One region of the Streptomyces sp. NPDC091972 genome, then DNA from elsewhere that is predicted to be linked to it. Evidence: riboswitches for the same ligand, from Rfam matches in the RefSeq annotation. Region 1 holds a riboswitch; each other region holds the start of a gene.
The links. Region 1 has a riboswitch for cobalamin ahead of ACIQJT_RS12820 (cobalamin biosynthesis protein). Riboswitches for the same ligand answer to the same signal wherever they lie in the genome.
Positions count from the first base shown of each region.

Region 2: another riboswitch for cobalamin. It lies ahead of ACIQJT_RS15650 (prenyltransferase/squalene oxidase repeat-containing protein); the one in region 1 lies ahead of ACIQJT_RS12820 (cobalamin biosynthesis protein).
Region 3: another riboswitch for cobalamin. It lies ahead of ACIQJT_RS17260 (HoxN/HupN/NixA family nickel/cobalt transporter); the one in region 1 lies ahead of ACIQJT_RS12820 (cobalamin biosynthesis protein).

Region 1 is NZ_JBIVSV010000004.1:57,818-65,070, reverse strand. Features, by position in the region: gene ACIQJT_RS12825 (cobyric acid synthase) at 1-1,374, opposite strand, end outside; gene ACIQJT_RS12820 (cobalamin biosynthesis protein) at 1,371-2,312, opposite strand; cobalamin riboswitch at 2,410-2,553, opposite strand; gene ACIQJT_RS12815 (hypothetical protein) at 2,684-2,905, opposite strand; gene ACIQJT_RS12810 (anion permease) at 2,932-4,170, opposite strand; gene ACIQJT_RS12805 (lysozyme) at 4,324-5,052, opposite strand; gene ACIQJT_RS12800 (class II aldolase/adducin family protein) at 5,200-5,895, shown strand; gene ACIQJT_RS12795 (alpha/beta hydrolase) at 6,241-7,253, shown strand, end outside.
Region 2 is NZ_JBIVSV010000004.1:669,965-677,217, reverse strand. Features, by position in the region: gene ACIQJT_RS15665 (ABC transporter ATP-binding protein) at 1-1,373, opposite strand, end outside; gene ACIQJT_RS15660 (energy-coupling factor transporter transmembrane component T) at 1,370-2,461, opposite strand; gene ACIQJT_RS15655 (SCO2322 family protein) at 2,451-3,080, opposite strand; gene ACIQJT_RS15650 (prenyltransferase/squalene oxidase repeat-containing protein) at 3,077-4,258, opposite strand; cobalamin riboswitch at 4,376-4,503, opposite strand; gene ACIQJT_RS15645 (MBL fold metallo-hydrolase) at 4,562-5,587, opposite strand; gene ACIQJT_RS15640 (aldehyde dehydrogenase) at 5,756-7,213, shown strand; gene ACIQJT_RS15635 (ferredoxin) at 7,220-7,253, shown strand, end outside.
Region 3 is NZ_JBIVSV010000005.1:333,797-341,049, forward strand. Features, by position in the region: gene ACIQJT_RS17235 (tetratricopeptide repeat protein) at 1-499, shown strand, start outside; gene ACIQJT_RS17240 (hypothetical protein) at 571-879, shown strand; gene ACIQJT_RS17245 (GAF and ANTAR domain-containing protein) at 1,233-2,171, shown strand; gene ACIQJT_RS17250 (hypothetical protein) at 2,188-2,973, opposite strand; gene ACIQJT_RS17255 (metalloregulator ArsR/SmtB family transcription factor) at 3,043-3,390, opposite strand; cobalamin riboswitch at 3,472-3,677, shown strand; gene ACIQJT_RS17260 (HoxN/HupN/NixA family nickel/cobalt transporter) at 3,706-4,797, shown strand; gene ACIQJT_RS17265 (nucleoside hydrolase) at 4,814-5,776, opposite strand; gene thrS (threonine--tRNA ligase) at 5,815-6,972, opposite strand.

The DNA.
Region 1 (7,253 bases):
GAACGAGGTGTCGGGGGCCGGTACGAACCGGCGGCCCGCGGCGGCCGCCACCTCCCGCAGGAAGGCCCGCCGGAAGCCGTCCGACTCCAGCGAGCCGTGCCAGTGCGTGCCCCAGGTCTGGCCGACGCGGCAGCCGTCCAGGAAGGGGACGCCTCCGGTGACGTCGGCGACCCCGTGATGGATCTCGTAGCCCTCGACCCGCTCGCCGAGGGCTTCCCCCTCCGGCCGGGTGAGGGTCTTCTCCCGTGCGAACCGCACCCGCACGGGCAGCACGCCGAGTCCGTCGACCGCGCCGGCGCGCGATTCGACCTCGTCCTCGATGTGCTCGCCGAGGATCTGGAAACCGCCGCAGATCCCGAGGACGGGCCGCTGTTCGGCGACCCGGCGCCGCAGCGCGTCGGCGAGCCCCCGCTCGTGCAGCCACTCCAGCGCGCGGACGGTCCCGCGGGTCCCCGGGATGACGACGAGGTCGGCGTCGGCCAGTTCCTCGGGCCGGTCGACGAACCGCACCACGACACCCGGTTCGGCGGCCAGGGCGTCGACGTCGGTGAAGTTGGACATGAGCGGGATGGCGCAGACGGCTACCCGCAGCACGTCCTCGCCCACCGGAGGGCTCACCGCGGACTCCCGGACCGACCCGCGCAGCGAGACGCGCAGTCCGTCCTCCTCGTCGATGCCGAGACCGTGCCGGAAGGGCAGCACGCCGTAGGTGTGCCGCCCGGTCAGCCCGTGGAGCATGTCCAGTCCCGGCTCCAGCAGCGAGACGTCCCCCCGGAACTTGTTCACCAGGAACCCGGCGACGAGTGCCTGATCCTCGGGACTGAGCAGCGCGACGGTCCCGAAGAAGGAGGCGAAGACCCCACCGCGGTCGATGTCCCCGACGACAAGCACCGGAATGCGGGCATTGCGGGCGATCCCCATGTTGACGATGTCGGTCCGCCGGAGGTTGATCTCGGCCGGACTCCCGGCCCCCTCACAGATCACCGCGTCATACGTGCCCCGCAGCTCGGCGAGACAGTCGAGCACGGTTCCCAGGAGCTTCTGCTGCCGCCCCCCGTGGTACCCGCGGGCGCTCAGCTCGCCGACCGGCTTCCCGAGCAGCACGACCTGACTGCTCTGCTCGCCACCGGGCTTGAGCAGCACGGGGTTCATCAGCGCGGTCGGCTCGATCCGGCAGGCCTGCGCCTGCATGGCCTGGGCCCGCCCGATCTCGGCGCCCTCCCGCGTCACGAACGAGTTGAGGGACATGTTCTGCGCCTTGAACGGCGCGACCTTCACCCCCTGCCGCACCAGCCACCGGCAGATCCCGGCCGTGACGACACTCTTGCCGGCGTCGGAGGTGGTACCGGCGACGAGAAGTCCTCCGCCCGTCATGCGCTGCGCCCCTTCACGAAGGCCCGCGCGGCGACACCGACGCCGAGCGCGAGCAGCCCGACGCGCCGCGACAGCCGCGCCGCGCGCTCGATGTCGTACGGGGCGACGGCCCGCCCCTCCCCGTGCAGCACCGGCCGGTGCTCGACCCGCCCCGCGTACGACAATGTCCCCCCGAGCCGGACGCCCAGCGCCCCCGCGAACGAGGCTTCCACGGGCCCGGCGTTGGGACTCGGATGCCGGTGCGCGTCCTTGCGCCAGGCCGCGACGGCACCCCGGGGATCGTCCCCGGCGAGAGCGGCGAGTACGGCGGTCAGCCGCGCCCCCGGCCATCCGGCGAGGTCGTCGAGCCGGGCGGAGGCCCACCCGAAACGCCGGTACCGGGACGACTTGTGCCCCACCATGGCGTCCAGCGTGTTCACGGCCCGGAACCCGAGCAGCCCCGGCACCCCGCCGACGGCTCCCCACACCAGGGCGCCCACGACGGCGTCGGAGGTGTTCTCGGCGACGGACTCCACGACCGCGCGGGCGATCCCGTCGGCGTCCAGGGCCTGCGGGTCGCGCCCGCACAGATGGGGCAGCCGGTCCCGGGCCGCCTCGACGTCCCCGGCCTCCAGCGCGCGCCCGATGCCCCGGGCCTCCCGCACCAGCGAAGTCCCGCCCACGACGGCCCAGGTGGCGGCGCCGGTGAGGGCGACGGAGGCGGCACGGGAGGGACGTACGGCATGCTCCGCGGCGGCGCCGAGCGCCACCGCGCCTCCCACGCACACGGCGGTGTGCAGTGCGCCCCACCCCCGGTGGTCCCGCCACAGCACCCGCTCCACGGCCCCGGCGGCCCGCCCGAACGCGGCGACCGGGTGCCCGCGACGGGGATCGCCGAGCAGGAGGTCACCGATCAGGCCGGCGGCGGCGCCGTACGCGAAAACGCGATCGGCTCGCATCGGGTCAGCCGATCGCGGGGTCGTTCAGGTGCCTGGTACTGCTGGTCGATCGGCAGGCGAGCATCGCGTCATGTCCTCACTCAGGGTGTCCACGCCCTGGTTCGACGAGTCCGGCGGCGAGAGTTCCTGGCTCCCGGGGGTGTCTACCCCGGTGACAGTGGCGGGACCGCGCCGGATTCGCACCGGCTTCCTCTCCTGCCGCCGTATATGGCTCCGGCAGTCCACCACGGGCCTTCAAGACCCGTCAACTTGCTGTTGACCTGCGGCGGGGGAGTGTGCAGAACCCCACACCGCCGGTCACGGAAGACGGCCGGGCGGGCACGGAAACCGAGGTTCCGTGCCCGCCCGGCCGTCGAGTGACGGGAGTGCCGTCAGGCCACGATCAGATGGATCCCGTAGGCCACCGCAGCCGCGCACGCCGCGAAGCAGGCGTAGGCGCCGGTGACCGCGAGGATCGCCGAGCCGCCCTGGGCCGTGGCCCGCTCCTGGCGGGAGAGGCCCATGATGCCGAGGGTGAACAGGGCCACGAGGCCCACGGTGACGACGAGGCTGACGCCGAAGACGGAGCCGAGTGCTTCCCAGTCGATCTGCATGGTGAGGCTTCCTTAGTACTGCGGGCTCAGACGGCGGCCGGCGGGGCTGCCGGTTCCGTCGTGGCGGGCGGGGCCGGGATCGTGGCGGTGAGTTCCTCGGCCACGGGGCCCGCGGGCGGCGGGATCACGGCGGCGATCGCCGTGGTCACCACGCCGGCCGGCTCGTCGGTCTCGTTGACGTTCGACGCGTCCACGACCTCGCGCCGCGAGATCTTCCAGATCGCCGCGCTGGAGGCGACGAGGAAGACCGCCACGATCGCCGTGCCCCAGTCACCGAGGTCGGTGACCGACTCGGCCAGGGCACCCACCAGGGCCGCCGCCGGCAGCGTCAGCCCCCAGGCCACGAACATCCGGGTGGCCGTGGACCACCGCACGACCCCGCCCTTGCGGCCGAGGCCCGCGCCCATCACCGAACCGGAGACGGAGTGCGTGGTGGAGAGGGAGAAGCCGAGGTGGGAGGAGGCCAGGATGACGGTGGCCGCGCTGGTCTGGGCGGCGAAGCCCTGCTGCGGCTGGAGGTCGGTCAGGCCCTTGCCCATGGTGCGGATGATGCGCCAGCCGCCGAGGTAGGTGCCGAGCGCGATGGCCAGACCCGCGGAGAGGATGACCCAGGTGGGCGGGTCGGAGTCGGGGGCGACGGCGCCGCCGGCGACCAGGGCGAGGGTGATGATGCCCATCGTCTTCTGCGCGTCGTTGGTGCCGTGGGCGAGCGAGACCAGGCCGGCCGAGGCGATCTGGCCGGTGCGGTAGCCCTTCGCGGCGGCCTTGCCGTCGGCCTTCTTGCCCAGCGAGTAGGAGAGCCGGGTGGCCAGCATGGCGGCGACGCCCGCGACGATCGGCGCGGCGACCGCCGGGATCAGGACCTTGGTGACGAGCGCGTCGCCGTGCACCGCGCCGAAGCCGGCCGAGGCGATGGTGGCGCCGATCAGACCGCCCATGAGGGCGTGCGAGGAGCTGGAGGGCAGTCCCACCAGCCAGGTCAGCAGGTTCCAGAGGATCGCGCCGACCAGGGCGGCGAAGATGACCTCGGGACGGATGCCGGTCTCGTCGACGAGACCCTTGGAGATCGTGTTGGCGACCTCCACCGAGAGGAAGGCGCCCACAAGGTTCAGCACGGCGGACATGGCCACCGCGACCTTGGGCTTGAGCGCACCGGTCGAGATGGTGGTGGCCATCGCGTTGGCGGTGTCGTGAAAACCGTTCGTGAAATCGAACGCGAGTGCGGTGACGACCACAATCGCGAGGATCAGCGAGAAGTTTTCCATTTACCCAGGCAATCGTTCGAGGTCATTGGCATGTTGAAGGTAAGTAACCTGGATGAACGGAAGGTGAACTGAGGCGGGCCGCATGGTGACCGGAATCTTCGGCTATGGCTTTGCCGAACCCCGCGGCCCCCGTGCGCCCCAGGCGCCCCATGGCTAGGCCCCGGCGGCGAACCTCTTCAGCTGCCGCGCCGACCCGTTGAAGAGATTCTGGTCACCCGGCAGGCTGCCGCTGTTGTCGTACTGCCAGATGGTCCAGTAGGACCACCCGCCGGGCAGCGCGCCCGGGTCCGACCCGTAGCGTGCCATCCACAACGCGTGATCCCCGGCGAAGGCGCCGCTGCCGCCCGTGCAGGCGTTCCACCAGTGGGCGGTCGTGTAGATCACCGGCCGGCGACCGGTGAGCCGCTCGACCTCCTCGCTGAACGACCGGATCCAGCCGACCATCCTCGCCCTGCTCAGGCCGTAGCACTTGTGCTTCCTGTCGTACGGGTTGTACTCGACGTCCAGCGCGGGCGGCAGCGTCCAGCCGTCCGCCGACCAGGCGCCGCCGTTGCGCACGAAGTACGCGGCCTGCGCCCTGCCCGACGACCTGTCCGGCAGCGCGAAGTGGTACGCCCCGCGGATGATGCCCGCCTCGCGCGCCCCGTTGTACTGCTGTCCGAAGCGCGGGTTGCGGTAGTCGGTCGACTCGGTCGCCTTGACGTACACGAACCGGGCGCCCTTGGCTCTGGCCTTCCGCCAGTCGACGTTCTTCTGGTGCGAGGAGACGTCGTGCCCCCTGGGCAGGTCCGCCGCCGGGGCGGGCGACCCGGCGAGCGCCACGCCTCCGACGGCGAGCAGGACCAGGGCAAGGGCCAGGGCGTTCCTGCGGTCACGGGCCATGTGTCCCCCGAAATGGCGTCGTGTGCGACAAAGTCCAGAGGCTACTGGAAGATCGTCGAATTACGGTCCATTCCCGGCCAAGCCGCACAAGAGGGGCGAAGCCCCGGCCCCGCGACGGCCCGGCGCCCCGGCTGGCAGGATCACGGCATGGCTGAGCGAGGGCAGGATCAAGAGGGACGGAACGGCACGCGAGAGGTGCGGCCCGAGGAGGCGGACGCCTGGGGCGAGTTGGTCGACACGGCCCGCCGTACGGTCACCGACGGACTGGTCGTCGGCACCTCCGGCAACGTCTCGGTACGCGTCGGGGACACGGTCCTGGTCACCCCCTCGGGCGTCCCCTACGACCGCCTCACGCCGGACGACGTGACGGGAGTCGACCTGCGGGGCCGCCAAACCCTCGGCACCCTGGTGCCGACGAGCGAACTCCCCATGCACCTGGCGGTCTACGGCAGCACCGACGCCCGCGCGGTCGTCCACACCCACGCGGTGCACGCCACGGCCGTCTCCACGCTCGTGCCCGAGCTCCCCACGATCCACTACATGACCAGCGCGCTCGGCGGCCCCGTCCGGGTCGCCCCCTACGCCACCTACGGCACCGCCGAGTTGGCCGAGAACATGCTCCGCGCCCTCGCCGGCCGCTCCGCCTGCCTCCTCCAGAACCACGGCACGATCACCTACGGCAGCACCCTCGCCCAGGCCTACGACCGCACGGCCCAACTCGAGTGGATGTGCCACCTGTGGCTGACGGCCCGCTCGGTCCCGGACCTGACCCCGAACCTCCTGACGGAGGAACAGCTCGCGGAAGTGGGGGAGCGGTTGCGGGGGTACGGGCAGCGGCCGTAAGGGGTGCTCGGTGGCGCCCCTGGTGGGCCATGTGGACGCTCGTGCGGCCGCGTACGGCGGTGAGGGGACGGGGTGGGGGGTGTCCGCCCGCAGCGGCCGGCGTCCGTCACCGAGCCCTGCTCAAGAGACCGAGCCGCCGGACCGAGGACGGACACCTCCCACCCCGGCCCCGCCCCCAAACCGCACCGCACGCGCTACACAAGCCCCCACCGGAGCCGGGCAGGCCGCCGCAGGCATCAGGGGCGCGGGGAACTGCGCAAAAACGCCCGCCCCCACCAACCCGCACCCGCCCCCAAAACGACCGCCCACTGGCCCCAACCCCCATCCCCCGCGACACTGAAAAGCGTGCGCACTGTCAAAGCGACGGCCGCCGCCGTCACCGCAGCCCTGGCCGCCGGCGCCGCCGGAATCGTCGCCGGGCGGATCGCCAGCGACGCCGGACTGAAGGCGCCCGCGGGCCGCCCCCTGCCCGGCGAACCCCGGCTCACCGTCCACTCCACCGCCGCCGGCCGCATCACCCTCACGCGCGACCTCGCCACCCTCCGCCCCGGCACCTACGGCCTGGCAGGCGACGCCTCCCACGCCGTCGTGGGGCCCGTGCTCGCCGCGGAACCGCACTCCGCCGACACCGTCGTCCGCCGACTGGAGCGCGTCACCCACGGCACCCTGGCACCCGGCGACAAGGTGTGGCTCACCCCGAACGCGTACGTCGGCGACCCGGGGTCGGCCCTCGGCCTCGACCACACCGACGTCGAGATCCCTGGCGAACTCGGCGCCCTGCCCGCCTGGTTCGTCCCCGGAGTGCGCGACACCTGGGTCATCGCGGTGCACGGCCTCGGCACGACCCGCGAACACGCCCTGAACGTCATGGAGTTCCTGCACCGCCACCGCTTCCCGGTCCTCGCGCCGGTCCACCGCGGCGACGTCGGCGCCCCCCGCCCGCCGGACGGCCTGAACCACTTCGGCGAGACCGAGTGGCGCGACCTGGACGCGGCGATGCGCTACGCCGTCAGCAACGGCGCCCGCCAACTCGTGCTGCACGGCTGGTCCACCGGCGCCACGATGGCCCTGCGCGCCGCCGCCCGCTCGGGTGTGCGCGACCGCGTCAAGGGGCTCGTGCTGGACTCCCCGGTGCTCAGCTGGGAGCTGACCCTGCGTGCCCTCGCCGCGGCCCGCCGCACCCCCGGCGTCCTCCTCCCGCTCGCGGTGCGCGCGGCCCAGGGCCGCACCGGCCTGCCCAGCGGCCACTCCGGCCTGTACGCCGACCGCACCGTCCCCTACGTCGACCACGCGGACCGCACCGACGACACGGGCCCCGGCGTATCCCCGCCGCCGACCCTGCTCATCCACGGCCCCGA
Region 2 (7,253 bases), 610 kb from region 1:
AGCCGCTGGCCTTCGGAGAGGTCGCGCGGATGGGTGTCGTCGGTCACGCCCGGGAGCAGGTCCGAGACGAGGGCCCGGCAGGTACCGGAGGTGGCCGCGGCGTCCTGGTCGGCGGCCCGGCACTCGGCGGCGACGGTGTCGGCGCAGAGGAGGTCGCGGGGTTCCTGGGGGACCAGCCCGACCCGGCGGACGAGGTCGCGCGGGGCGGTGCGGTCCGGCTGGGCGCCGCCTGCCCGGACCGTGCCGCTGCTCGGTGCCACCAGTCCTACGAGGGTGTTGAGGAGCGTGGACTTCCCGGCGCCGTTGCGGCCCATGAGGGCGATGGTCTCGCCGGGGCGGACGGTGAGATCGATGCCGCGCAGGGCCTGGACGTGGGCCCGGCGTACGGAGAGGGCGCGGGTCTCGGCGAGGTGGGGGGTGGAGACGGAGGTGGGACGGCTGCGGAACACCCGCCTTCGGCGGGGCGTTCCGTCGTTCCCACCCGCACCATCCGTATCGCTTTCCCGTGGGGCGGTCCCGCCGTCGGCGGCCTCGGGTGCGTCGTCCGTCGGTGTACGTCCGGCCAGTCGCTCCCTGAGGTCCCCCGCCTTGCGCCGCGCGTCCCGCACCGTCAGGGGCAGGGGGTCCCAGCCCGCCAGCCGGCCCAGGTCCACCACCGGGGGGTACACCGGGGACACGGCCATGATGTCGGCCGGGGTGCCGAGGACCGGTGTCGCCCCGGGGGCCGGCAGCAGGGCCACCTGGTCGGCGTACTGGACGACGCGTTCCAGGCGGTGCTCGGCCATCAGGACCGTGGTGCCGAGGTCGTGGACCAGGCGCTGGAGGACGGCCAGCACCTCCTCCGCCGCCGCCGGGTCCAGCGCCGAGGTCGGTTCGTCCAGGACCAGCACCCGCGGGTGCGGGGTGAGGACCGAGCCGATCGCCACGCGCTGCTGCTGGCCGCCGGAGAGGGTGGCCAGCGGCCGGTCCCGCAGCGGAGCCAGGCCCAGCAGGTCCAGGGTCTCCTCCACCCGGCGCCGCATCACCGCCGGCGGCAGGCCCAACGACTCCATGCCGTAGGCGAGTTCGTCCTCCACGGTGTCCGTCACGAAGTGCGAGAGCGGGTCCTGCCCCACCGTGCCGACCACGTCGGCCAGTTCGCGCGGCTTGTGGGTGCGGGTGTCGCGGCCGGCCACCGCGACCCGGCCGCGCAGGGTGCCGCCGGTGAAGTGCGGGACGAGCCCGCTGACCGCGCCGAGGATCGTGGACTTGCCGACCCCCGACGGGCCGACCAGCAGCACGAGTTCACCCTCGGGCACCTCGAGGTCGACGCCACGGACGGTGGGTTCGGACGCCCCGTCGTACGTCACGGAGACGTTCTCGAAGCGGATCACGGCGACGGCTCCTTGGGGGCGGGGGCGAGGAAGGCGGGCAGCAGGCCCAGGAGGACCGCCACGGCCGGCCGCAGCGGAAGGGCGGGGGCGACGAGCGGCACCACACCGGGGTGCAGGGCGCCCGGATCGGTGGCGCCGGCGAGGAGCATGACCGCCGCCACGGCCGCGCCGGAAGCGGCGACCAGCAGGGACCGGGCGGTCCAGCGGTCCGGCCGGTAACGGGTGCGCGGGGTGCGGCGGCCCCCCAGGCGCAGACCCGCGAGCGCGGCGGCGAGACCGGTGAGGAGCACCGGGACGCCGTACGTGCCGCCCTCGGCGGTGAGCAGTCCGTACGTCCCCGCGCACACCCCGAGCAGACCGCCGAGGGTGAGCGCGGTGGTCGTACGGCGCACTGCGGGCGGGACCTCGGCCGTGCGGCCGTAGCCGCGGGCGTCCATCGCCGCGGCGAGGGCGACCGAGCGCTCCAACGCGCCCTCCAGGACCGGGAGTCCGACCTGGAGGAGACCGCGCAGGCCGGTGTCCGGGCGGCCGCGGAGTCGGCGGGCGGCGCGCAGGCGCTGGACGTCGGCGACGAGGTGCGGGGCGAAGGTCAGGGCCACGACCACGGCCACGCCGAGTTCGTAGAGGGCGCCGGGGAGGGACTTGAGGAGCCGGTGCGGGTTGGCGAGGGCGTTCGCCGCGCCCACGCAGACCAGGAGGGTGGCCAGCCTGAGGCCGTCGTAGAGGGCGAAGACCAGGGACTCCGTGGTGACCCGGCCGCCCAGGCGGATGCCCTGCGCCCAGTCGGGCAGGGGGAGTTCGGGGAGGGTGACGAGCACGTGGCTGCCCGGGACCGGGGAGCCGAGCACGATCGTGAAGAGGAGCCGGACGAGGAGGACGGCGAGGCCGAGCTTCAGGAACGCGGCGTACGAGTGGGACCAGGGGGTCGCGCGGCGGCAGGTCGCCACCACGTAGGCGGAGACGACGAGGAGGAGGGCGAGCAGGAGCGGGTTGGTGGTGCGGGTGGCCGCGATCCCGAGGGAGAGGGACCAGAGCCACCACGCGCCGGGGTGCAGGGGCGCGGACGGGACGGGTGCGCTACGGGGCATTCCTGCGCCGCCTCGCCTGCCACACCGCAGCCGCTCCCAGGACCGCGACCGCTCCCACCCCGGCGAACAGGCCAACGGACGGGCCGGAGTCCGACGCGCTCCTCCTCGCACCGGTCCCCTTCTCCGCGACCGGCTCCCCGCATCCCGTCCTCGGATACCCCGAGACCGCGCACAACAGGGCGTTCGCGTTGTACCGGAGGGGTTCGGCGACCGATGCCAGAGCCTCTGCCGTGGTCGCGTCCCGGGGCACCGACGCGCACGCGGTGCGGCCCGCCGGGGGTGTCTCGCCGGACGGGGCGTCCGCGGCCGTTCCGAAGTCGAGGACCAGGGCCACGCGCTTACGGCCGTCCCGCGCGGGCGTGTCCGCGCAGATCCGCGCGAACGACGCCGGCCCGCGCGGCTTCGCCGCGTCCGCGGAGTCCTCGCTCACGGCGAAGCGGAAGCCCTGGACGTCTCCGTCGGAGGGCACCGCGGTCGAGGGGCCCTGGGTGGCGTAGGCCCAGGCCGTCCCGGTGCGGTCCCAGAAGGACCAGTAGCGGTAGCCGGTGGCGTGGGCCGGGTTCGCGCCGGCGAGGAGGAGGCCGGTCAGGAGGGCGAGGAGGACGGCCCGGCGGGTCACGGCTGCTTCCTCTTGTTGCGGCTGCTGAGCAGGAAGCCGATGCCCGCGCCGGCGGCGAGCCCCGCGCCGACCGTCCACCACACGGAGGGGCCGGAGTCGTCCTCGTCCTGGGACGCGGTTTCCGGCGCCGGTCCCGTCGCGGTCAGCTGCTTCACCAGGTCGGTGCCGCCGAAGTCGCTCGGGTCGGCGCCGGCCGTCTCGGCGGCGAGGATCAGCTGGGCGTAGGCCGCCGGGCCGTTCTGCCGGGCCCACTTCGCGGAGTTCCGCTCCAGCCAGGTCAGGGGCCCCCGTGCGGCCTCGGGACCGCCCTGTACGGCGAGTGCGACGACCGCGTCCGCCGTGTTGCCGTAGTCGGGCTGGTCCTCGGCACCGGGGAGGGCGGACTTCAGATGGCCGTCCTTCGCGACCGCCTCGGCGAGGAAGGACGCTCCGTTGGCCGCGGCCCTCGCGGGGGTGAGGTCCGGCGCGTCGGCGCAGGCGCTCCCGCTCGGGGTGCCGGCCTTCGCCGTCAGCGGCCCGGTTCCGTGCGCGGCGACGACAGCCGCCGCCGTCGCGTCCGCGTTGGCACGGAGCTCGCCCTTCTTGTCCGGCTGGTAGGCGAACGCGCCTCCGTCGGCACACGGCAGGGACAGCTTCAGCAGGGCGTCGTAGGGCGACTTCGCGCCGGCGCGGACCTCGGAGACGGGGACGTCCTGGGTGGCGAGCGCGCCGATGACCACGGACGTCGAGTTGGCGTCGCTGGCCCCGCCGGGGGCGAAGCCCCAGCCGCCGTCCTTGTTCTGGACGGACTTCAGCCAGTTCACCGCCTTCGTGACCGCGGTGCCGTGCCCGCCGACCGCGGACAGGGCCTGGGCGGCCGCGGCCGTGCTGTTGGTGTCGACCGTCAGCTTGGCGTCGCAGGCCTTGGCCGGGTTCGCCCGGTAGGCCGGGAACGCACCGTTCTCGCACTGCTGCCCGGCCAGCCAGGCGACGGCCGCGGCCGCGGGCTCCGCGTGCGCCCGGTGCAGGGCGATGAGTGCGAACGACTGCCGCCAGACCCCGTCGTAGGTGGGGTCGCCGCTGCCGTACAGCCCGGCGGGCAGGGACGGTGAAGGGGATGGTGAGGCGGCGACGGCGGGTGCGGCCGTGCCGATCACGACGGTGGCGGCCAGGACGGCGGCGCTGCGGCGGACGTTCATGATCGGCGGATGCCCTTCTCCCTGCGGAGAGCCGGGCAGCACGGGAGGACCCCCGGGCGGCTCGGCTCCGTATACCTCGACGGTGCCCGCACCGGCCGGTCGCCGATGCGCGTGAGCCGGTCACGAACCGTGCGGGGCAGTCCGGCTCACCGCCGGGAGGCGGTTCACGGTTGCGGGTCAGCGCCGGAATTGCACCGGCTTTCCCCCGTACGGGTGTGATGACGACCCGGCCACTGTACTCGCCCGTAGCGAAGCGCCCGGGAGCCGCCTGGGCGTGCGGCAGGGGGTCCCGGCCTGCCTGCCTCAGGCCGCCACGTACGTCACCGGATCACTCCCCGGCACCGCCTCCGCCCGCCCCAGCTTCACCAGCCGCCGCAGATGCGCCTCGGCCTCCGAGACCGCGATGTTCCTCGACCCGTGAGGGATCTGCTCCCAGGGCCGGTTCCACTCCATGCGCTCGGCGAGCTGCCAGGGGGTGAGGGGTTCGGCGAGCAGGGAGCGCAGGCCGGTGAGGCGTTCCTCGTGGTGGGCGAGCAGTTCCCGGACCCGTGCGCTCGCGTCGGTGAAGACGTGCTGGTGGGCGGGGAGGACCTCGGCGGGGGCGAGGCGGCCGATCCGCTCCAGGGAGTCGAGGTAGTCGCCGAGGGGGTCGGTCACGGTGGCGTCGTCGGGGTCCTCGTACAGGCCGATGTGCGGGGTGATCTCGGGCAGCAGGTGGTCGCCGGAGAACAGCCGCCCGCGGCCGGGGAGCCGGGCCGGGTGCTCCTCCTCCAGGTGCAGGCACACATGACCCGGGGTGTGTCCGGGCGTCCAGATCGCCCGGAGCCTGCGGCCGGGCAGGTCGAGCAGTTCACCGGGGACGATCTCGCGGTCCGGCAACGCGGGGGAGAAGCCCGGGAGTTGGCGACGGCGGGTGGTGCGCAGGGGGGCCACGTGCTCTTCGGGGGCGCCCGCGGCCACCAGCTTGGCCGTCATGTAGGTGAACCAGCGCTCGGCCCGGGTCTCCCGGGTGCGCCGCACGATCGCGGAGTCCGCCGCGTGCATCGCGATCCAGGCGCCGGAGACCTCGCGCACCTGCCCGGAGAGGCCGTGGTGGTCGGGGTGGTGGTGGGTGACGACGACGCCGTGGATCTCGCCGGCGCCGGTCCCGCACGCCGTCAGCCCCTCGGCGAGGGTGTCCCAGGAGGCCGGGTCGTCCCAGCCGGTGTCCACCAGCACCGGACCCCGGTCGGTGTCGACGACGTAGACGAGGGTGTGGCCGAGGGGGTTGTCGGGGATGGGCACCCGCACGGACCGTACGCCGCCGCCATGGTCGTGCACCTGCGCCATGAGTTCCCCAATCACCGCGTTCCGGCCACTATAACTAGAACGGGTTTCGACGGTAGCCCGAGGTCACCAATGCGTGCGGCGCACGGCCCGTGGACTCCTCGGAGGGGAACTGGTATCAGTTCCGTATCTGATGGTTCGTCAGCAAGCCGCCCCTGGGAGGCGTTCGCCATGACCGAGCTCGTGGAACACGGACAGCTGTTCATCGGCGGGGAGTTGACCGACCCCCTGGGCGAGGACGTCATCGAGGTCATCTCCCCGCACACCCAGGAGGTCATCGGACGGGTGCCGCACGCCTCCCGGGCGGACGTGGACGCGGCCGTCGCCGCCGCCCGCACCGCCTTCGACGAGGGCCCCTGGCCGCAGATGACGCTCGACGAGCGCATCGAGGTCGTCACCAGGATCAAGGACGCCATCGCGGTACGGCACGAGGAGATCGCCCGCGTGATCTCCTCCGAGAACGGCTCGCCGTACTCCTGGAGCGTCCTCGCGCAGGCCCTCGGCGCGATGATGGTCTGGGACTCGGCGATCACGGTCGCCCGGAACTTCACCTACGAGGAGCGGCGCGACGGAGTCCTCGGCCGCATCCTCGTGCGCCGCGAGCCGGTCGGGGTGGTGGCGGCAGTGGTGCCGTGGAACGTCCCGCAGTTCGTGGCCGCCGCCAAGCTCGCGCCCGCGCTGCTCACCGGCTGCACGGTGGTGCTCAAGCCGTCGCCCGAGTCACCGCTGGACGCCTACATCCTGGCCGAGATCACCAGGGAGGCCGGACTGCCGGAGGGGGTCCTGTCCATCCTCCCGGCCGACCGCGAGGTCAGCGAGTACCTGGTGGGGCACCCGGGGATCGACAAGGTCTCCTTCACCGGCTCGGTGGGCGCGGGCAAGCGCGTGATGGAGGTCGCCGCCCGCAACCTCACGCGCGTGACACTGGAGTTGGGCGGGAAGTCGGCGGCCGTGGTCCTCCCGGACGCGGACGTGGAGGCGGCCGTCGCCGGGATCGTCCCGTCCGCCTGGATGAACAACGGACAGGCCTGCGTGGCCCAGACCCGCATCCTGCTGCCCCGCTCCCGCTACGACGAGTTCGCCGAAGCCCTGGCCGCGGCGGCGAGTTCCCTGGTCGTCGGCGACCCGCTCGACCCGGCGACCCAGGTCGGACCCCTGGTCGCCGAACGCCAGCAGCGCCGCAACCTCGACTACATCAGGATCGGCCAGGAGGAGGGCGCCAAGATCCTCACCGGCGGCGGCCGTCCGGCCGGCCTGGACCGCGGCTGGTACGTCGAGCCGACGCTCTTCGGGGACGTCGACAACTCGATGCGCATCGCCCGGGAGGAGATCTTCGGCCCGGTGATCTGCCTGCTGCCCTACGGCGACGAGTCCGAGGCCGTGAAGATCGCCAACGACTCGGACTACGGCCTCTCCGGCAGTGTGTGGACGGCCGACGTCGAGCGCGGCATCGAGGTCGCGCGGCAGGTCCGTACCGGCACCTACTCCGTCAACACCTTCAGCCTCGACATGCTCGGCCCCTTCGGCGGCTACAAGAACAGCGGCCTGGGGCGGGAGTTCGGGCCGGAGGGCTACGGCGAGTACCTGGAGCACAAGATGATCCACCTGCCGGCCGGCTGGGAGGGATGACGGGCGATGGGGGACCGCTGGCACGTCGAGGTCGACCGCT
Region 3 (7,253 bases), on a different contig from region 1:
CCACTGGATGCGCGGCTACGTCTACGCCCAGAACGCCGAACTGGAGCGCGCCGAGACCGAGTTGCGCCAGGCCCTCGCCATGCTCTCCGCCAAGCGGGCCGCCCTCTACTCCAGCCAGGCCGCCGTCGAACTCGCCGACGTGCTGCACCGGCGCGGCAAGTCCGACGAGGCCGCCGCCCTGCTCCACGAGGTGCTCAGCGACCTCAGCTCCGAGCGCGGCGCACTGCACTCCGCCGCCGCCCACCGGCTCCTCGGGATCATCGCCGAGGACGCCCGGGACACCGAGGCCGCCGAGGAGCACTACGTCCGCGCCCTGAGCCTCCTGGAGCGGGCCGGCGCAGCCGGTGACCTGGCCGACCTGTGCCGGCTGCTGGGTGATCTGCTGCGCCGTACGGGACGCGTGGAAGCGGCACTGGACGCGTACCGGACCGGCCTCGGACACCGTACGGCCCCCGGCACCACCACCCTCGGTCCCGCCCCCGCACAGCCGCCTCTGTGACCATTCCCGGCTTGTGCGCAGGTCCGTCCGGTCAGCCTGCCCGGGACGGACGAGCGGGCGGGGCACAGCAGGTGGAGAACCAGACGACGGTGACCGGACGGACCGGGGCCGGACGGGTGGCCGAGGGGCTGCGGCTCGTCGCGCTCGGCGTGCGCGTACTGGTCCACGTCACGCTCGGCGGCGCCGCGCTGCTCGCCGCCGCCACCGTCGCCTCGGTCCTCGCCGGCCGATCCGTACGAGAAGCGCTGAACCCGCTGCCGGAGCGGCCGCCGTCCTCTTGGGGGACGGCGACCGCCCCGGTGGGGACCCGCGCCGTCGCGGGGTCCTCCCGGAGGTCCCCGGCCCGCCCGGGACGGCGGGAGGCGCCCCGGTCGGCGTAGCGGGACGGGGACGAGGAGCACGGCACGGCCCGGGGCGGGCCGGCGGAGTAGGGGAGGAGCGGGGCGCGGGGCGGTTCCCCGGCACGCTTGGACGCGGTGCGGCCGCTCCCTGACCGTCATCGAAGACCGTAATGAATCGCCGTGCGGTCTGTGAAGGGCACGCGGGACGACATGGGCTGCCGTGCGGCCGGGGCCCGCCGCCTCGCCGGTCCCGGGCGTTTCGCCCCGTGGCCCAGGGGTAGCCGGGCGGTGCCCCTGGGCGGGAGGAACACGGGCGGCGCCCCCCGCTCGCGGTGACTCTGCCCGGGGGCCGACGACGGACAGTCCCGCGCTGACCGAAGGAGGCGGTGACCGTGCGGCCCAGGGACGCCCACGGCGACGCCCACGAGGACGAGCCCGGGCCGTTCCCCGGGTCGGCGGGCGAGGCGGGCACCTTCGCCACCCCGGCCGACGGCACCGGCCCGCTCGCGCCGCCGGGACACGGACCGCGCCGACCGGAGCACCGGCGCCGGGCGGGCCGGGATCGGGGCCGGGGCGAGGGGGCTGAGCTTGAGGCCGGCCACGACTTCGCAGCCGGGCCGGGGCGGGACCGGGGGCGGATCGCCGACGTGATCGCGGCCGGGGTGCGGGGCGCCGAGCCCGCCGAGATCCCGGGCCGGCTGTGCACGGCCGCCGTCGAACTGCTGCCGGTGGCCGGGGCGAGCGTGTCGCTGCGCAGCAACGGCGTGCCGGTCCAGCTCGGCTCCAGCGGCGACCGCGCCGCCCGGCTGTCGGATCTCCAGGCCACGTTGGGGGACGGGCCCTGTACGGCCGCCGCGGCGGCCGGCGCGGCCGTGTTCGCCACCGATCTGACCTGCGACCCGGACCTGGTCCGCTGGCCGGTCTTCGCCCAGCAGGCCACCGCCGCCGGGATACGGGCGGTGTACTCGATGCCGCTCGGCAACGACACCCTGTGCGTGGGCACCCTCGACCTCTACCGCGAGGCCCCCGGGGAACTCACCCGGCGCGAGCTGCGCGTCGCCGAACTGGTGGCCCGAGTCATGACGGTGGCCCTGATGGCCCTGCCCCGGGGGGAGGAGAACGGCCCCGGGGGCGACGCCCCCTGGCTGAGCGGCCTGGCCACCGCGCACGACGAGGTCTACCAGGCCGTCGGCATGATCATGGTGCAGCTCGGTGTCGGCTCGGACGAGGCGCTGGCCCGGCTGCGCGCGCACGCCTTCGCCGAGGGCCGCAGCGCGCTCGAGGTGGCGCACGACGTGGTCCGCCACCGCAAGCGGTTCGACCCGGACTGACAAGCCCCCCGACCGCTCACACCTGCACCCGCCCCTGTCTGCGCACCTCCGCCAGCCGTTCGGCGCCCAGTCGGACGGCCGCCTGCGTGGCGTCCGTCTGCACCTCGCCGAAGCCGCCGTTGGTCACACTGATCGCGTCCTGCCCCACGCGGAGCGCGGCGACGTCCAGGGTGAGCGTCGTCGGCTCGCCGTCCGGCGACTCCCCGGTCAGCAGCACCCGCAGGCCCTGCCGGGCGTCCCCCGCCGCGGGCAGGGACAGCTCGGCGACCTGCACCCCGAGGACCGCTCCCGTGGTCGTGGTGGCCGCGAACTGCGAGCACGTGCGCGGGAGGCTCCTGAGCCAGGCCAGGGTCCTGTCGATCTCCGCCGGCGGGCGTGCGAGCACCTGGTAGCGCATCTGGGCCGCGTTCCACTCGTCGTCCATCCCGACGACCGCGCGGGGCCCGGCGTCGGCGCCGAACAACTCGTCCGCGTACAGGGCGTCCAGCAGCCGCTGGCATCCGCGCCGGTCGGCCTTCGACTTCAGCACCTCGTCGTGCCAGGTGGCCACCCCCTGGGTCGGTGTCCAGGGCTCGCCGAGGTCCGCGTCGGTGACGAGCGCGGCCTGTGCCATCGCCTCGGTGAGGGCCGAGGACGGGCCGGCGGACGCCTTCGGCGACGGCGGCGGCGCGCTGCTGGGCGGTGTGATCGAGGGCCGCGGGGCGGTCGGCGGCGTGGAGAGCGCGGAACAGGCGGTGGCGGCCAGGAGCCCGGAGAGGGCGGCGGCGAAGGCGGCGGCGCGGGCGGCGCGGGGCGGGGTCATGCTTCAGGTGATCACCGGGTGCCGGGACGTCACCAGCCGTCCGGTCCGTACGGGTTACGGGGGGTGTCCTCAGGACACCCGCTGCAACAGCCCCCGCACCGCCTCGTCCACCACCCGGTACCGCACGACCCGTCCCTCCTTCTCGCCCGCCACCACCCCGGCCGCCCGCAGCAGCCGCAGCGCCTGGGACACGGCCGGGTCGTTCATGCCGGTCGCGATCGCGAGGTCGGAGACGGCCAGCGGGCCGGTGCGGTGCAGGGCGAGCAGCAGGGACAGCCGGTTGGGGTCGGCGAGCAGGGCGAAGCGGTCGGACCAGGTGCGGACGTGTCCCGGGTCGCCGATCGCGGCGATGGCGTCGCACACCCGGTGTCCGTCGATGGTGCGGCGGTCGGCTCGGTCGGCCGGGACGAGGTGCATGGCGCACATCCTCGCAGGCGGCCCTGTGTGATCTTCCATACCTGCGCAGGCGTGCAGCTATGCAGGAACCCCCGAGCCCGCCTACGGTGGGCGGGCCGTGGTGCTCGGGAAGCCGGTGACGACCCCTCAAAGGTCCATGCCGGTGCGGCCCTCGCCACTGTGATCGGGGAGTCTCCCTCCCACGTCCCTCGCGGGACAGCCACTGGCCGTCACCATCGGCCGGGAAGGCGGGCAGGGAGACGCACGACCCGTAAGCCAGGAGACCGGCCACGGCAGCTGACGCGTTCATCCACGAGGTGCTGGAGTGACCACCGTATGACCGACCCTGCCCTGCCCGAGGTCTCCGGCCAGTTCCGCTGGCGGCGCGAGGACACCGTCAGGACGGCCGGCCTGATGGCCGCGATAGCCGGGCTGCACGTCCTCGCCTTCGGCATCCTGTTCCTGCTCGTGGTGCCGGGGCACTACGAGGTCGGCGACAGGGCCTTCGGCATCGGTCTCGGCATCACCGCCTACACCCTCGGCATGCGGCACGCCTTCGACGCGGACCACATCGCCGCGATCGACAACACCACCCGCAAGCTGATGGCCGACGGCAAGCGGCCGGTGTCGGTGGGGTTCTGGTTCGCGCTCGGGCACTCCAGCGTCGTCGTGGTGCTCGCCGGGCTCATCGCGGGCGGCACCCAGCTCGCCGGCAAGGTCATGAACGAGGGGTCCGGCACCCACCAGGTCCTCGGCTTTCTCGGTACGACGATCTCCGGCACGTTCCTCTACCTCATCGCCGCCCTCAACCTGGTCGCCCTGATGGGCATCCTGAGGGTCTTCCGGGCGATGCGGGCGGGGTCGTACGACGAGCAGGAGCTGGAGCAGCACCTGGACTCCAGGGGCTTCATGAACCGGATCCTCGGCCGGCTCACCAGGTCCATCACCCGGCCGGGGCAGATGTTTCCGCTGGGCTTCCTCTTCGGGCTCGGCTTCGACACCGCCACCGAGGTCACGCTGATGGTGATGGCCGGGTCGGGCGCGGCGGCCGGACTGCCCTGGTACGCGATCCTCTGCCTCCCCCTCCTGTTCGCCGCCGGGATGAGCCTGTTCGACACCCTCGACGGGACGTTCATGAACTTCGCCTACCAGTGGGCCTTCTCGAACCCCGTCCGCAAGGTCTTCTACAACCTCGCCATCACCGGCCTGTCCATCGCGGTCGCCTTCTTCATCGGCACGATCGAGCTCGTCGGCGTCCTGCACGACAAGCTCGATCTCACCGACGCCCTCACCACCTGGATCGCCGACATCGACCTCGACAACGTCGGCTACGTCATCGTCGGCCTGTTCGTGGTGGTGTGGGCGGCGGCGATCGCCTACTGGCGGCTCGCGAAGGTGGAGCAGCGCTGGGGTGTCAGCGGCTCCTGAGGCGCCGGACCGGCCGCTAGACCCCCTCCACCGCCGTCAGCCACAGCTTCACGTACCGCTCCACGTCGACGGCCAACCCCACGTCGACGAGGGTGACTTCGCGCTCGCCCTCGTGGATCTCGGACTCGCCGGGACGCGGGCGGCGGTCGACGACGGTCTGGCCGCGGGTCGGTCCCGGGGCCAGGCTCACCTCCACCGGCAGCAGTTCGGTGGTCAGGCCCTCCGGGTCGACGACCGCGCACACCGCGCCCGCGTCGCCGAGGCCGCCCGTGGGCGTGGGGTCGCCGGAGGTGGCGGGGTCGCGGTGGGCGAGGAGTTCGCCGGCCATGCGCAGGGACGGCTCCGCGCTCGCGCGCAGCCGCTGGACGTCGGCGGCCGGCACCAGGACCTGCTGGAAGACGTCCAGGCCGTACATCGTGATCGGCACTCCGGCGGTGAGCAGGACCGCGGCCGCCTCGGGGTCGTGCCAGACGTTGAACTCCGCGACCGGCGTGGCGTTCCCGGTCGCCACCGCGCCGCCCATGAACACGATCCGCTCGATGTTGCGCACCACCTCGGGGTGCGTGCGCAGGAGCAGCGCGATGTTGGTGAGCGGGGCGGTCGGCACGAGCGTGACGGGGGTGGGCGAGGCGAGGATCTCCCGCCGGAGCAGCGTCACCGCGTCCACGTCCACCGGGACCCGGGTCGGCGCGGGCAGGCCGAGGTCGCCCATGCCGTCGAGCCCGTGCACGTGCTGCGCGGTGCGCACGGGTTCGAGCAGCGGCCGCGCGGCTCCCCGGGCGACCGGGACGTCCCCGGCACCGGCCTGCTCCAGCACGGTCAGCGTGTTGCGGACGACGCCGTCGACGTCGGTGTTCCCGGCGACACAGGTGACCGCCCGCAGGTCGATGCCGGGATGCCGGACGGCGAACAGCAGGGCCAGGGCGTCGTCGACGCCGGTGTCGCAGTCGATGATCACCGGGATGGGCTGACCGGTCACGGCGGGGTTCCTTTCGTCACTGGCGTACGGGACCGACCTTACGCAGCCGCCCAGAGTTCGGTCCCGCGGTCCCGGTCGCGGGCGCGGACCCGGTCCAGCAGGGCGTCGACCGGCACGGTTCCCGGCCTGCGCCCGTCCCGCAGCCGGACGGCCGCACAGCCGGCGCCGGCCTCCCGCTCACCGATCACCGCCTGGTACGGCACGAGGCGGGCGGCGCGGACGCGGGCGCCCAGGGTGCCGTGGCCGGGGCCGGAGAGTTCGGCCCGGATGCCGAGCGCGAGGGCCTGCCGTACGAGGTCGCCGGCCCGTTCCTCCTGTGCCTCGCCCACCGGCAGGACCATGAGCTGCACGGGGGCGAGCCACACCGGGAAGGCACCGGCGTGCGCCTCGACGAGATGCGCGACCGCGCGTTCCACGCTGCCGATGACGCTGCGGTGGACCATGACCGGACGGTGCTTGGCGCCATCGGGTCCGATGTAGTGGAGGCCGAAGCGTTCGGGCTGGTGGAAGTCGATCTGGACGGTGGAGAGGGTGGACTCGCGGCCGGCGGTGTCGGTGATCTGCACGTCGATCTTGGGACCGTAGAAGGCGGCCTCGCCCTCGGCGGACTCGTACGGGACGCCGTCCAGGGCCTCTTCGAGGAGGGCGGTGGCGCGCCGCCAGAGCGCGGGGTCCGCGACGTACTTGCCGGAGCCGCCGGGCAGGGACAGGCGGTACCGGGTCGCCCGGATGCCGAGGTCGTCGTGCGCGCGCCGGACGAGGCCGAGGGCGGCGCGGGCCTCCGCCACGGCCTGCTCGGGGGTGCAGAAGATGTGGGCGTCGTTGAGCTGGATGGCGCGGACCCGGGTGAGGCCGCCGAGGACACCCGACAGCTCGGAGCGGTACATGCCGCCCAACTCGGCCAGCCGCAGCGGAAGTTCGCGGTAACTGCGGGAACTCGACCGGTAGATGAGGGCGTGGTGCGGGCAGAGGCTGGGCCGCAGCACCACCTCCTCGCCGCCCAGCCGCATCGGCGGGAACATGTCGTCGCCGTAGTGCGACCAGTGCCCGGAGATCTCGTACAGCTCCCGCTTGCCGAGCACGGGCGAGTACACGTGCCGGTACCCGGCGGCCCGCTCGGTCTCCCTGACGTACTCCTCCAGGACATGCCGCACGACGGCCCCGTCGGGCAGCCAGTACGGCAGCCCCGCGCCCATCAGCGGATCGGTGTCGAACAGGCCGAGCTCCCGGCCGAGCCGGCGGTGGTCGTGGTCGTTCACGGGGGTCTCCCTCGCGGCGGTGGGGCGAGGAACCGGCGGGAACGACGAAGCCCCGGGGCACTCGCCCCGGGGCTTGACTGCGCAACGGTCAGCGCGCCGGGACCTGCTCCGGCGTCGTCGTGCTCGACGGGCTGACGTGGGCGCGCTGCATGGGGCGAGGGTAGGGGGAGGGGCGGAGGCGGGGCGAGGGGTTTTTCGGCGGTGGGGGAGGCGCGGGC